One region of the Clostridium sp. CM036 genome, then DNA from elsewhere that is predicted to be linked to it. Evidence: riboswitches for the same ligand, from Rfam matches in the RefSeq annotation. Region 1 holds a riboswitch; each other region holds the start of a gene.
What was found. Region 1 has a riboswitch for lysine ahead of kal (3-aminobutyryl-CoA ammonia lyase). Riboswitches for the same ligand answer to the same signal wherever they lie in the genome.
Positions count from the first base shown of each region.

Region 1 (3,285 bases):
GAAAGTATAGAGGATAAAGAAGAAATATATGATGGAGTGATATCTAAAGATGGTAAAATGCTTGCCTTTAGAAGTTGGCTTTCAGATTCAAAGAATTCGAATGGTGAAGTAAGTGCTTATATTAATGTAGCTAAAATTAATAATGATGGAAAATCAATAAGTGATTTAAAGAAGACAAGCATAAATAGTGACATAACTGGAGATTTAAAATTTGATGATAAAAATAATATAAATATTATAGGGGACAAATTTATATATAAATTAGAAGCAGGCAATATTATTAAGGAAAAAAATAATTTGCCAAAGCAAGCAGAACTTTCTGCTGCGCAACTTAAAAAATTTAAACAAATTTTGAACAAGCAATTCCCCGAAGAATCTATTTTAGAGCAAACAATATTAGAAGATATAGATATATATAATGTGGTAACTTTTTAGAATTCGGAACTAACCTAGAAATTAAAGGAGGGTTAAAAATGAATAATAACTATAAATTTTTTAAAAATAAAGATTGCGAATATTTCCCATGCCATCAAGTTAAAAATGATGAAAAATTTAATTGTCTATTTTGCTATTGTCCACTATATTTTCTAGAGGAGTGTGGTGGAAATGGGAAATTCGTAAGTGGTGTTAAAGATTGCTCAATTTGCATGATTCCACATTCTGAAAATGGATATGAGTATATAGTAAGCAAGATAGTGGAAGTAAACAAAGCAAAAAGAAATAATAACTAAGAAAAAGTATTTTTTACTAAAAAAGTATAATTTTAAAAAAACATTGCATTTGAAACGTTTACGTATTATAATTAAGTAAGAGTTAAAAATAAAATTTAATAGTTTCACATAAATAGAGGTGCAGATAAAGAGGTAATTTTTGAATGATAAGGATATGAACATCCAATGTCAAAAATGAAGTATTTGTTTGCCGAAAGAATATTTTGGTTCTTCAATTTATTCTTGGGGATAGAAAGTAGTATTTCTATCACTGCCATAAGAGTTCTTATGGAGAGCTATTTATGTAATGAAAAGATGTTTTTTCATTGCATTAATAGACCTAGTACTTTGGTTAATTAAGGCGCTGAAAAATCAGTGCCTTTTTTTATTTCAAAATAAATTAACATAAGGCATTTTCTAAAAGATACACAACACAGATTTGTTGTTTTTTACAAAATTCCTAAAAATTACAAAATGAATAACTACAATAAACGAGGAGGAAAATAAAATGAAGTCTTTAATAAGGTTAAGAATGAGTGCACATGATGCACATTACGGTGGAAATTTAGTAGATGGAGCAAGAATGCTTCAATTATTTGGGGATGTAGCTACAGAACTTTTAATTATGAACGATGGTGATGAAGGATTATTCAAAGCATACGATGCTGTAGAATTTTTAGCACCAGTTTATGCAGGTGACTATATAGAAGCTGTTGGAGAAATAGTGAAGGTAGGGAATTCATCAAGAAAAATGATTTTCGAAGCAAGAAAAGTTATAGTACCAAGACCAGATATAAATGATTCAGCTTGTGATGTATTAGAAGAACCAATAATAGTTTGTAAGGCAAGCGGAACTTGCGTAGTTCTAAAAGAAAACCAAAGAAAATAATATGCAAGAGAATTAATGTAAACTTTTTCACCTAGTGGTTAATATTTTAGTTGCTAAATAAGTTTGTGCAAAATTATCATAATATACATAACTTATCATAAATATTATGGTAGATAGTAATTATTTTTGCACCACGAAGCACTATAAGGAGGTAGCACATGGAAAAATTAATAATTACTGCAGCTATATCTGGAGCGGAAGTTACAAAAGAACATAATCCAAATGTACCCTATACTGTTGAGGAAGTGGCAATAGAAGCGGAAAAAGCTTATAAAGCAGGAGCTAGCATCATTCATTTACACGTAAGGAAAGATGATGGAACACCTACTCAAGACAGGGAAAGATTTAGAGCTTGTATTGAAGCTATTAAAGAAAGATGTCCGGATGCAATTGTTCAACCATCAACAGGCGGAGCTGTCGGAATGAGTAATGCAGAAAGATTACAACCAGTTGATTTAGGACCAGAAATGGCAACCTTAGATGCAGGTACTTGTAATTTTGGTGGAGATGATGTATTCGTAAATACTGAAAACACTATTAAAGAATTTGGTAAAAAGATGATTGAAATGGGTGTAAAACCAGAAATTGAAGTTTTTGATAAGGGCATGGTAGACATGGCAATAAGACTTCAAAAGAAAGGTTTTATAAAAACACCAATGCATTTTAACTTTGTTATGGGTGTAAATGGTGGGATAACTGCTTCGCCAAGAGATTTAGTATTTATGGCAGGAAGCGTGCCAGAGGGAAGTACTTACACTGTATCAGGTATTGGTAGATTTGAATTTCAAATGGCAGCTGTGACTATTGTAATGGGTGGTCATGTAAGAGTTGGATTTGAAGATAATGTGTATATTGAAAAAGGTATACCAGCTAAATCAAATGCAGAATTAGTAGAAAAAGTAGTTAGACTTGCGAAAGAACTTAACAGAGAAATTGCCACTCCACAAGAAGCAAGAGAGATATTGGGTTTAAACAAAATATAAAACTGATAATTGTTATATCTTCAAGATAAATAAGAGGAGGTAAAATAAATGAATAAGGTTGTATCTTTAGAACAAGTTAGGCCATTACTCAAAGATGGAATGTCAATAATGATAGGTGGATTTTTAGCCTGTGGAACACCTGAAAAGATGATAGATCTATTAATAGAAACAAATGTAAAAAACTTAACTATAATAGCAAATGATACAAGCTATGTAGATAGGGGCATAGGAAGACTTGTAGTAAACGGTCAAGTTAAAAAAGTTGTGGCTTCTCATATAGGAACAAATGCTGAAACGGGAAGACTTATGACAGAAGGAAAAATGGAAGTAGAACTTGTGCCACAAGGAACACTAATTGAAAGAATAAGAGCAGCGGGAGCTGGGCTTGGTGGAGTGCTTACCCCTACAGGAGTTGGTACTATGATAGAAGAAGGAAAACAAAAACTTACAATAGAAGGAAAAGAATATCTATTAGAGCTTCCAATTAAAGCAGATTTAGCACTTGTTTATGCAAGCGTCGTAGATGAAATTGGAAATGCAGTTTATTATGGAACAACAAAAAACTTTAATCCAATTATAGCTACTGCTGCAGAAACTGTAATAGTAGAAGCTGAAAAAATTGTTAAAATTGGAGATTTAGATCCAAATAATATTGTGACTCCATGTGTATTGGTTGATTATATTATAGGGGAGGCTAACTAAT
Region 1 is NZ_CM143652.1:2,343,634-2,346,918, reverse strand. It holds gene ACWJKE_RS11060 (hypothetical protein) at 1-435, shown strand, start outside; gene ACWJKE_RS11055 (cysteine-rich small domain-containing protein) at 474-731, shown strand; lysine riboswitch at 837-1,017, shown strand; gene kal (3-aminobutyryl-CoA ammonia lyase) at 1,219-1,599, shown strand; gene kce (3-keto-5-aminohexanoate cleavage enzyme) at 1,758-2,582, shown strand; gene atoD (acetate CoA-transferase subunit alpha) at 2,631-3,284, shown strand.

Region 2 (3,285 bases), 1.1 Mb from region 1:
TTTTGGAGAGGTTTTTGATGATTACTCACCGAAGCACATAACAACACAACAAGAAGATATGAATGCAAGACTTAAAAGAATGGCATTTATAAGAGATAATAAAAATATGGTTATAGGTTCTGAAGGTGGTAATGATTTTGCAAGCCAAACTATAGCTTTTGCTCATGGTATTGAAACACCCTCATTTTCTTGGCTGGATCCTGATATGAATAAAAACAAAGATAGTAAATATTATTTTGGAACATATTACTCTCCAAATGGCGGAGTTCCTAATCGTTTTTCGAAGCAAGTTCCTCTAAAAGATTTATATAAACATATATTTATTGATCAAACTTACTCTCTTCCTCTTTTTAAATTAGTTTACAACGACTCAGTTATAACTACTTATCACTGGGACTGGTCAACGCTTAAAATAAAGGATGAAGTAGGAAATAGAATGTTAAACGAAATTCTATATAATACTCCACCGTTATACCATATAGATAAATATGAATGGAATAATTATAAAGATTTAATAGCATCACACAATAAAATTTGGGCTCCATTTCACAAAAAAGCTGTAACTAAGGAAATGACGGATTTTAAAATACTTTCACCAGACAAACTTGTACAAATGAGTAAATTTGGCAAGGACTTAAAAGTAGTTGCAAATTTCTCTAACAAAGATTTTAAATATAATACTGATGTTGTAAAAGCTAAATCTTTAATAATATATGATGGTAAAAATAAGATACCATATATGCCTAAGAAATAGTTTTAACGACATTTCAGAAGGAAAGTCTCCCACTTCTATAAGTGGGAGTTACCTACTATAAGTAGGAGTTACTTGCCCTAATAAATAGAAAACTTCAGTGGTGGGATAACAATTGAGAATTCTTATCTACTCCAGAGGTCTACAAAGGGGTAAATCTCCTTCTGAAGTCGTCAATTCATCTTCTTCAAAGCTGTTCAGCTCCGCAGGAGATGATTTAACAAAAACATCTATAATTAATGATTGTACTTATAAATATACTGTGATAATATAAAAACTAATTAAAAAAATAAACTACCTAGGGTAGAGGTGCTGTATCTAAGAGTACTTGTTCGGAGCTTACAGGCTAAGATGAATAAGAAAAGGAGCTATGGCCGAAGAAAATGTATTTGGTGAAATTGTTTTCTGAGATTACATATAATATGTGTAAAATTGTCACTGATTTTTCAGTGGTGAGCTACAAGGTACACGAAGTTTGTATAAAAACATGTATTTTATGCAGCAAAGGTGTTCCTTTGCTGTATTTATTTTTTTTGGAACAATATATAAGAGTTCTAAATCTCACAAAAGGTGATAAATAGCACCGAAGGTGATAAACAGCACCAAAGGTGATAATTAATAGGAGTGATTTGATTATGGCAGTAGTTGTTCAAAAATATGGAGGTTCATCTGTAGGAACTACAGAGAAAATTAAAGGGATTGCACAAAGTATAGTAAAGAGGAAAAATGAAGATACAGATTTAGTTATAGTAGTATCTGCTATGGGGGACACTACAGATGATTTATTATCTCTATCAAAAGGCATAGGAGAAAAACCGGATAAGAGAGAACTGGATGCTTTATTATCAACAGGTGAAATAATTTCAAGCGCGCTTTTAGCTATGGCAATTAAGGAGGTAAAAAATATGAATATGGAAAATAAGCCAGTAACAGGAATAGCAACTAGTGATGAGGATGTTGCAGTAACACTTCAGCGTATACCTAAAGATGTGAATATATTGTCTACTATATTTGAAGCTATAGGAAGTAAAAGAATCAATATAGATATGATAAGTCAAACATCACCTATAGATGGAAAGGTAAGTGTATCATTTACTATACCTAAAGAAGGCTTAAAGGATAGTTTAGAAATTATAGATAACTTAATAGCAGATAATAAAGTTATAGTTGATGAAGAGATAACTAAATTTTCAGTGGTGGGGCTTGGCATGAAGACAACCTCTGGAGTAGCAGCTAGAATGTTTAGGGTTTTTAACAAAAACAATATTGAAATTAAAATGATTACTACATCAGAAATAAGAATTACTTGTGCTATTAAAACTGGAGATAAATTAAAGGCTATAAAGGTTGTTGCAGAGGAATTTAATCTATAAATATAACATGTTAGACGATAGTTAAGTATTAAACATAATTTACCTAAAGGCTCTTTAAAGTACGACCCTGATAATAATTTTTAAGAGAAGCCATTTTGGACTTCTCTTAAAAATTGTAATATTTTATAAATATTATCTGATTGGAAAGATTATTTATTCTTTTTTTAGAACCCTAAGTTTCACTCCATATTGATATTAATGCACCTAGAATGAGAGCTCTATCTACAATAATCATTAATTTGAGATTCGCATATATCAATCACCTTTTCATCCTTATATTTCCTATACCACTCTACAGTCTTTTCTATTGTCTCATCTATGCCCCACCTAGGCTTAAAATTTAAACAGAATCTAGCCTTGCTAATGTCAAGACTTAGTAAGCTCGCTTCATGGAATGAATCTCCCTTAAGGATTAAAGATTTCCAGCTTCCATTGCCCCACTCTTTGACAAGTCTTCTGACAACCTCCTGAACCGTAATGACATTTTGAGCTTCAGGTCCGAAGTTCCAAGCTCCAGAAAACTCCACATCTTTTTTTAATATTTTTGTTCCTAAAAGTAAATATCCGTATAATGGTTCAAGGACATGCTGCCAGGGTCTTACAGCACCTGGATTCCTAAGCAAAATCTCTTCATCATTTTCTAGTGCCCTGATGCAGTCTGGTATAATTCTATCGATGGCCCAATCTCCACCTCCAATTACATTACCTGCCCGTGCTGTTACAATTATTTTTTCATGATTTTTATACTCAGCTGTATTAAAAAAAGAATTTCTATATGAGGAAACCAAAAGTTCAACGCAACCCTTACTAGAACTGTACGGATCATAACCACCCATGGGATCTATTTCCCTGTAGCTGTACATCCATTCATTATTTTCGTAACATTTATCACTAGTGATAATAACTAAAGCTTTTGTTTCTTTACTGGCCCTCACCGCTTCCAATACATTTACAGTGCCCATAAAATTCACCTCATAGGTCTCTTTAGGGTTTTCATAGGAGTACCTAACGAGTGGTTGTGCTGCAAGATGAAAAACTATCTCTGGTTCATAGGTCATAAAAACTTCATTAAGATGTTTGCTATCTCTTATATCTCCTCTTATATCAACAATATCATTGCTAATTTCAGATAAAACGAAATTGCTTTTGACACTGACGGGA
Region 2 is NZ_CM143652.1:3,417,041-3,420,325, forward strand. It holds gene ACWJKE_RS16180 (glycoside hydrolase) at 1-754, shown strand, start outside; lysine riboswitch at 1,048-1,219, shown strand; gene ACWJKE_RS16185 (ACT domain-containing protein) at 1,387-2,124, shown strand; gene rfbG (CDP-glucose 4,6-dehydratase) at 2,343-3,285, opposite strand, start outside.
Region 2: it holds a riboswitch for lysine, as region 1 does, so the genes downstream of both, ACWJKE_RS16185 (ACT domain-containing protein) here and kal (3-aminobutyryl-CoA ammonia lyase) in region 1, are expected to answer to the same signal.

Region 3 (3,285 bases), 1.1 Mb from region 1:
CTGTTTCTCTTCTGTCGATAATTTCATCAAAGTTGTATTTTGTCATAATATCTCCTTCCAGTTTTAAATGTATTACAAAAAAACAAATATTGTTTAGGCTCTATACTATTTATAGTTTATAACCTAAACAATATTTTGTCAAGAGAGTTTTTATTTATACACTATTAGATCAAAATACTCTTTTTTATTGTTAACGAGGTATATTTAACAATTCAGTATACTTTTGCATAACTTTATAAAATGCGTCAATCTCTTCGGTAGTAAAGCTATTATGCAATGTTTTATCAGCCCAAGTGAGTTCCTTAATATCATATGCTTTATGTGCTTTACTTAGGAGTTCTCCTTTGTCAGTGACATACAAATGGACGTTTTTTGCGTTGTCATCTTCTTTTTTTCGTATAATTAAACCACGCTTTTCTAGTTTGGTAATAATCTGTGATACAGCACCTTTAGTACGATTCCACTCCAATGCCACCTCAGTAACAATAATTCCTGGATTCTCATCAATAACAGTCAGAGTATGTAATTCAACCATATTGATTATATCTCCAGTCCCATAATCACGAGCTGTTTTTATATAGTCACTATAAGTCATAACAAATTTATAAATAATATTTGCCTTTGTATCTAATTCATAATATTTAGTATTTCTTTGGATTACATTTTCAATATCGTTCATTTTGCCCAAACAACCTTTCTTTCATATTTTTATAATTAACCAAAAAAGTTTACGTTAACTAACTATACGATTCAGCATTTCTATTACCGATAATTTAATACTGTTAATTAGCTATAAATTACAAATGTTCACTCATATTATATCTCAATTAAAACTCTAAAATCATATTATACCATTTAGAACCACCGTGTACTGATTTAGATATGCCTATATTTACGAACCCGAATTTTGTATAATAATGAATAAGTTTTTCTTTACATGTTAGAATAACGCCTTTACGACCCTCTAATCTTGATACTTCTATCATATGATTCATTAATTGTACATCAATTCCTTGATTACAATAATCTGGTATCACGTCAAGACCAAAAATAGTCTGGTAATCTCCATCTGGAACATGTTGTGTAGCATCATTATATAATTCATCATAGATAGCAGTTTCATTGATTATACACCCATTGATGAACCCAATTATATTTCCATCAATTTCTGCTACAAAAAAAAATTCTGGAAATATCTTAATTCGTTGTTCGAATGATGTCTTCGTAGCAGCCTCTGCCTCTGGAAAACATCTTGATTCCACTTCTGTTACTGCATCTAAGTCTTCTATAGATACTCCTCTAATTTTAATATCCATTACACTAATCTCCTTTTGCTTAAAATATAAGTAATATTTGCTTCGTCGTATAGTATAGTTGCGAAGTATATATATATTTCAATTAAACATTAATAATTAATTACTGAACTTGATTTAACCTAAAGCATTTTTCTCCTAACACTTTTAATTTTGCAAGTTATATCTTTTCATATAGTTTCCCTCTGACAATCTCAAGTTGTTCTTTTAACTTCTTATTTTTACACCTTTTTTTATATTGTTTCAAAAAAAATAAATACAGCAAAGGAACACCTTTGCTGCATAAAATACATGTTTTTATACAAACTTCGTGTACCTTGTAGCTCACCACTGAAAAATCAGTGACAATTTTACATATATTATATGTAATCTCAGAAAATAATTTCACCAAATACATTTTCTTCGGCCATAGCTCCTTTTCTTATTCATCTTAGCCTGTCAGCTCCGAACAAGTACTCTTAGATACAGCACCTCTACCCTAGGTAGTTTACTTATTAAATTAGTTATTATATTATCACAGTATGTTTATAAGTACAAGCATTAATTACAGATGTTCTTACTAAAATGTCTATCTCCCCTCTCAGGCAGTATTGCAACAATGTTCCCACCTTCAATGGATTCTCCAAGTTTTATTGCAGATACTATGGCAGTCCCTAAAGAACTGCCTACAAATAGCCCCTCTTTACATTGTATCCTTAATTGATGGCTGCAGTTTTGCGAAGATATTTACACCTTCTTTTACACCCAAATTATTTAGCTTAATAAGTGGTGTATTTCCTATAATATTTAATATACTATTTATATATCTCACTGCTAATACCTCTACTTAGAACTAATTTTGCATATTCTTTTGCACCATCTAAGGAATGATCTCTATAATTTCCACATTGAACTTCATTGGCTGCCGGGATTTCCTCTGTTTCTATCACCTTTTTCAATCCATAATTTAGGGCTTCTATAACCCTATCTACACTGACATCATTCCATACGATCATGTAAAAACCTGTTCTACATCCCATAGGTGAAATGTCTATAATTCCGTCCATTACTTCTCTCATATATCCAGCAAGCAAATGCTCTAAAGTATGGATAGCTGATATATTCATAAACTCCTTGTTTGGTTGCATAAATCTTAAGTCAAACTTTGTTACTTTATCACCCTTTTCGCCTATCTTTACCTCACATTTTCGTACAAAAGGTGCCACAACCTTTGTGTGATCTAATGAAAAACTTTCAACCTTAATCATTTACCCTTACCTCCTTATTTGCTACTGCAATGAAAATGCCAGTTTCAGTATATTCGCCTTTGCTAGAATAACCTTTGCATCTTAAATCTGTATTCTCAATGTTTACTATATTAAACCCTGCGCCAGTTAACCACTCTTCCATCTGATTATTTGAAAAACCAAGCCATTCGTCAAACATTTCAGTCCTTGCCCACTGCCCATTATGCTCTTCTACATCCGATATTATTAAAGTCCCACCTTTTTTAATTATTCTGTGCATCTCTTTAATAGCCTTTTTAGCATCGCTCACATGGTGAAGAGCCATATTAATGAAGACCACATCTACAGATTCATCAAACAAAACCAAGTTGTCTATGGAGGATTTTATTGGATATACATTATCGAATTTTTTAGTTTCCATTAATTTTTTGGATTCTTTAAGCATATTTACTGATTGATCTATAGAAAACACAATGCTTGCATCTAAGGCCAGCGCTAAGGATAAAAATCCAGCGCCGCATCCAAGATCAGCCACTACCTTATCTTTTATACTTACTTTGGATAATACCTTGTACTTTAACCTTTCATCAAAATACTCACTTCTTATTACGTTCCAACTTTTAGCTATTTCGTTAAAATAATCTAATGAACTCATAATATTACCTCCATTTATTTTTTTTAAGTCTAAATTTTACATTTTATACTTAAAAAATAGTGTTAAGGCCAAGTTTTTTTTAAAATTCAAA
Region 3 is NZ_CM143652.1:3,408,423-3,411,707, reverse strand. It holds gene ACWJKE_RS16165 (MalY/PatB family protein) at 1-46, opposite strand, end outside; gene ACWJKE_RS16160 (MarR family winged helix-turn-helix transcriptional regulator) at 191-679, opposite strand; gene ACWJKE_RS16155 (GNAT family N-acetyltransferase) at 828-1,316, opposite strand; lysine riboswitch at 1,626-1,797, opposite strand; partial or broken gene ACWJKE_RS16150 (cysteine synthase) at 1,854-1,997, opposite strand; gene ACWJKE_RS16145 (hypothetical protein) at 1,996-2,124, opposite strand; gene ACWJKE_RS16140 (S-ribosylhomocysteine lyase) at 2,108-2,560, opposite strand; gene ACWJKE_RS16135 (class I SAM-dependent methyltransferase) at 2,553-3,194, opposite strand.
Region 3: it holds a riboswitch for lysine, as region 1 does, so the genes downstream of both, ACWJKE_RS16155 (GNAT family N-acetyltransferase) here and kal (3-aminobutyryl-CoA ammonia lyase) in region 1, are expected to answer to the same signal.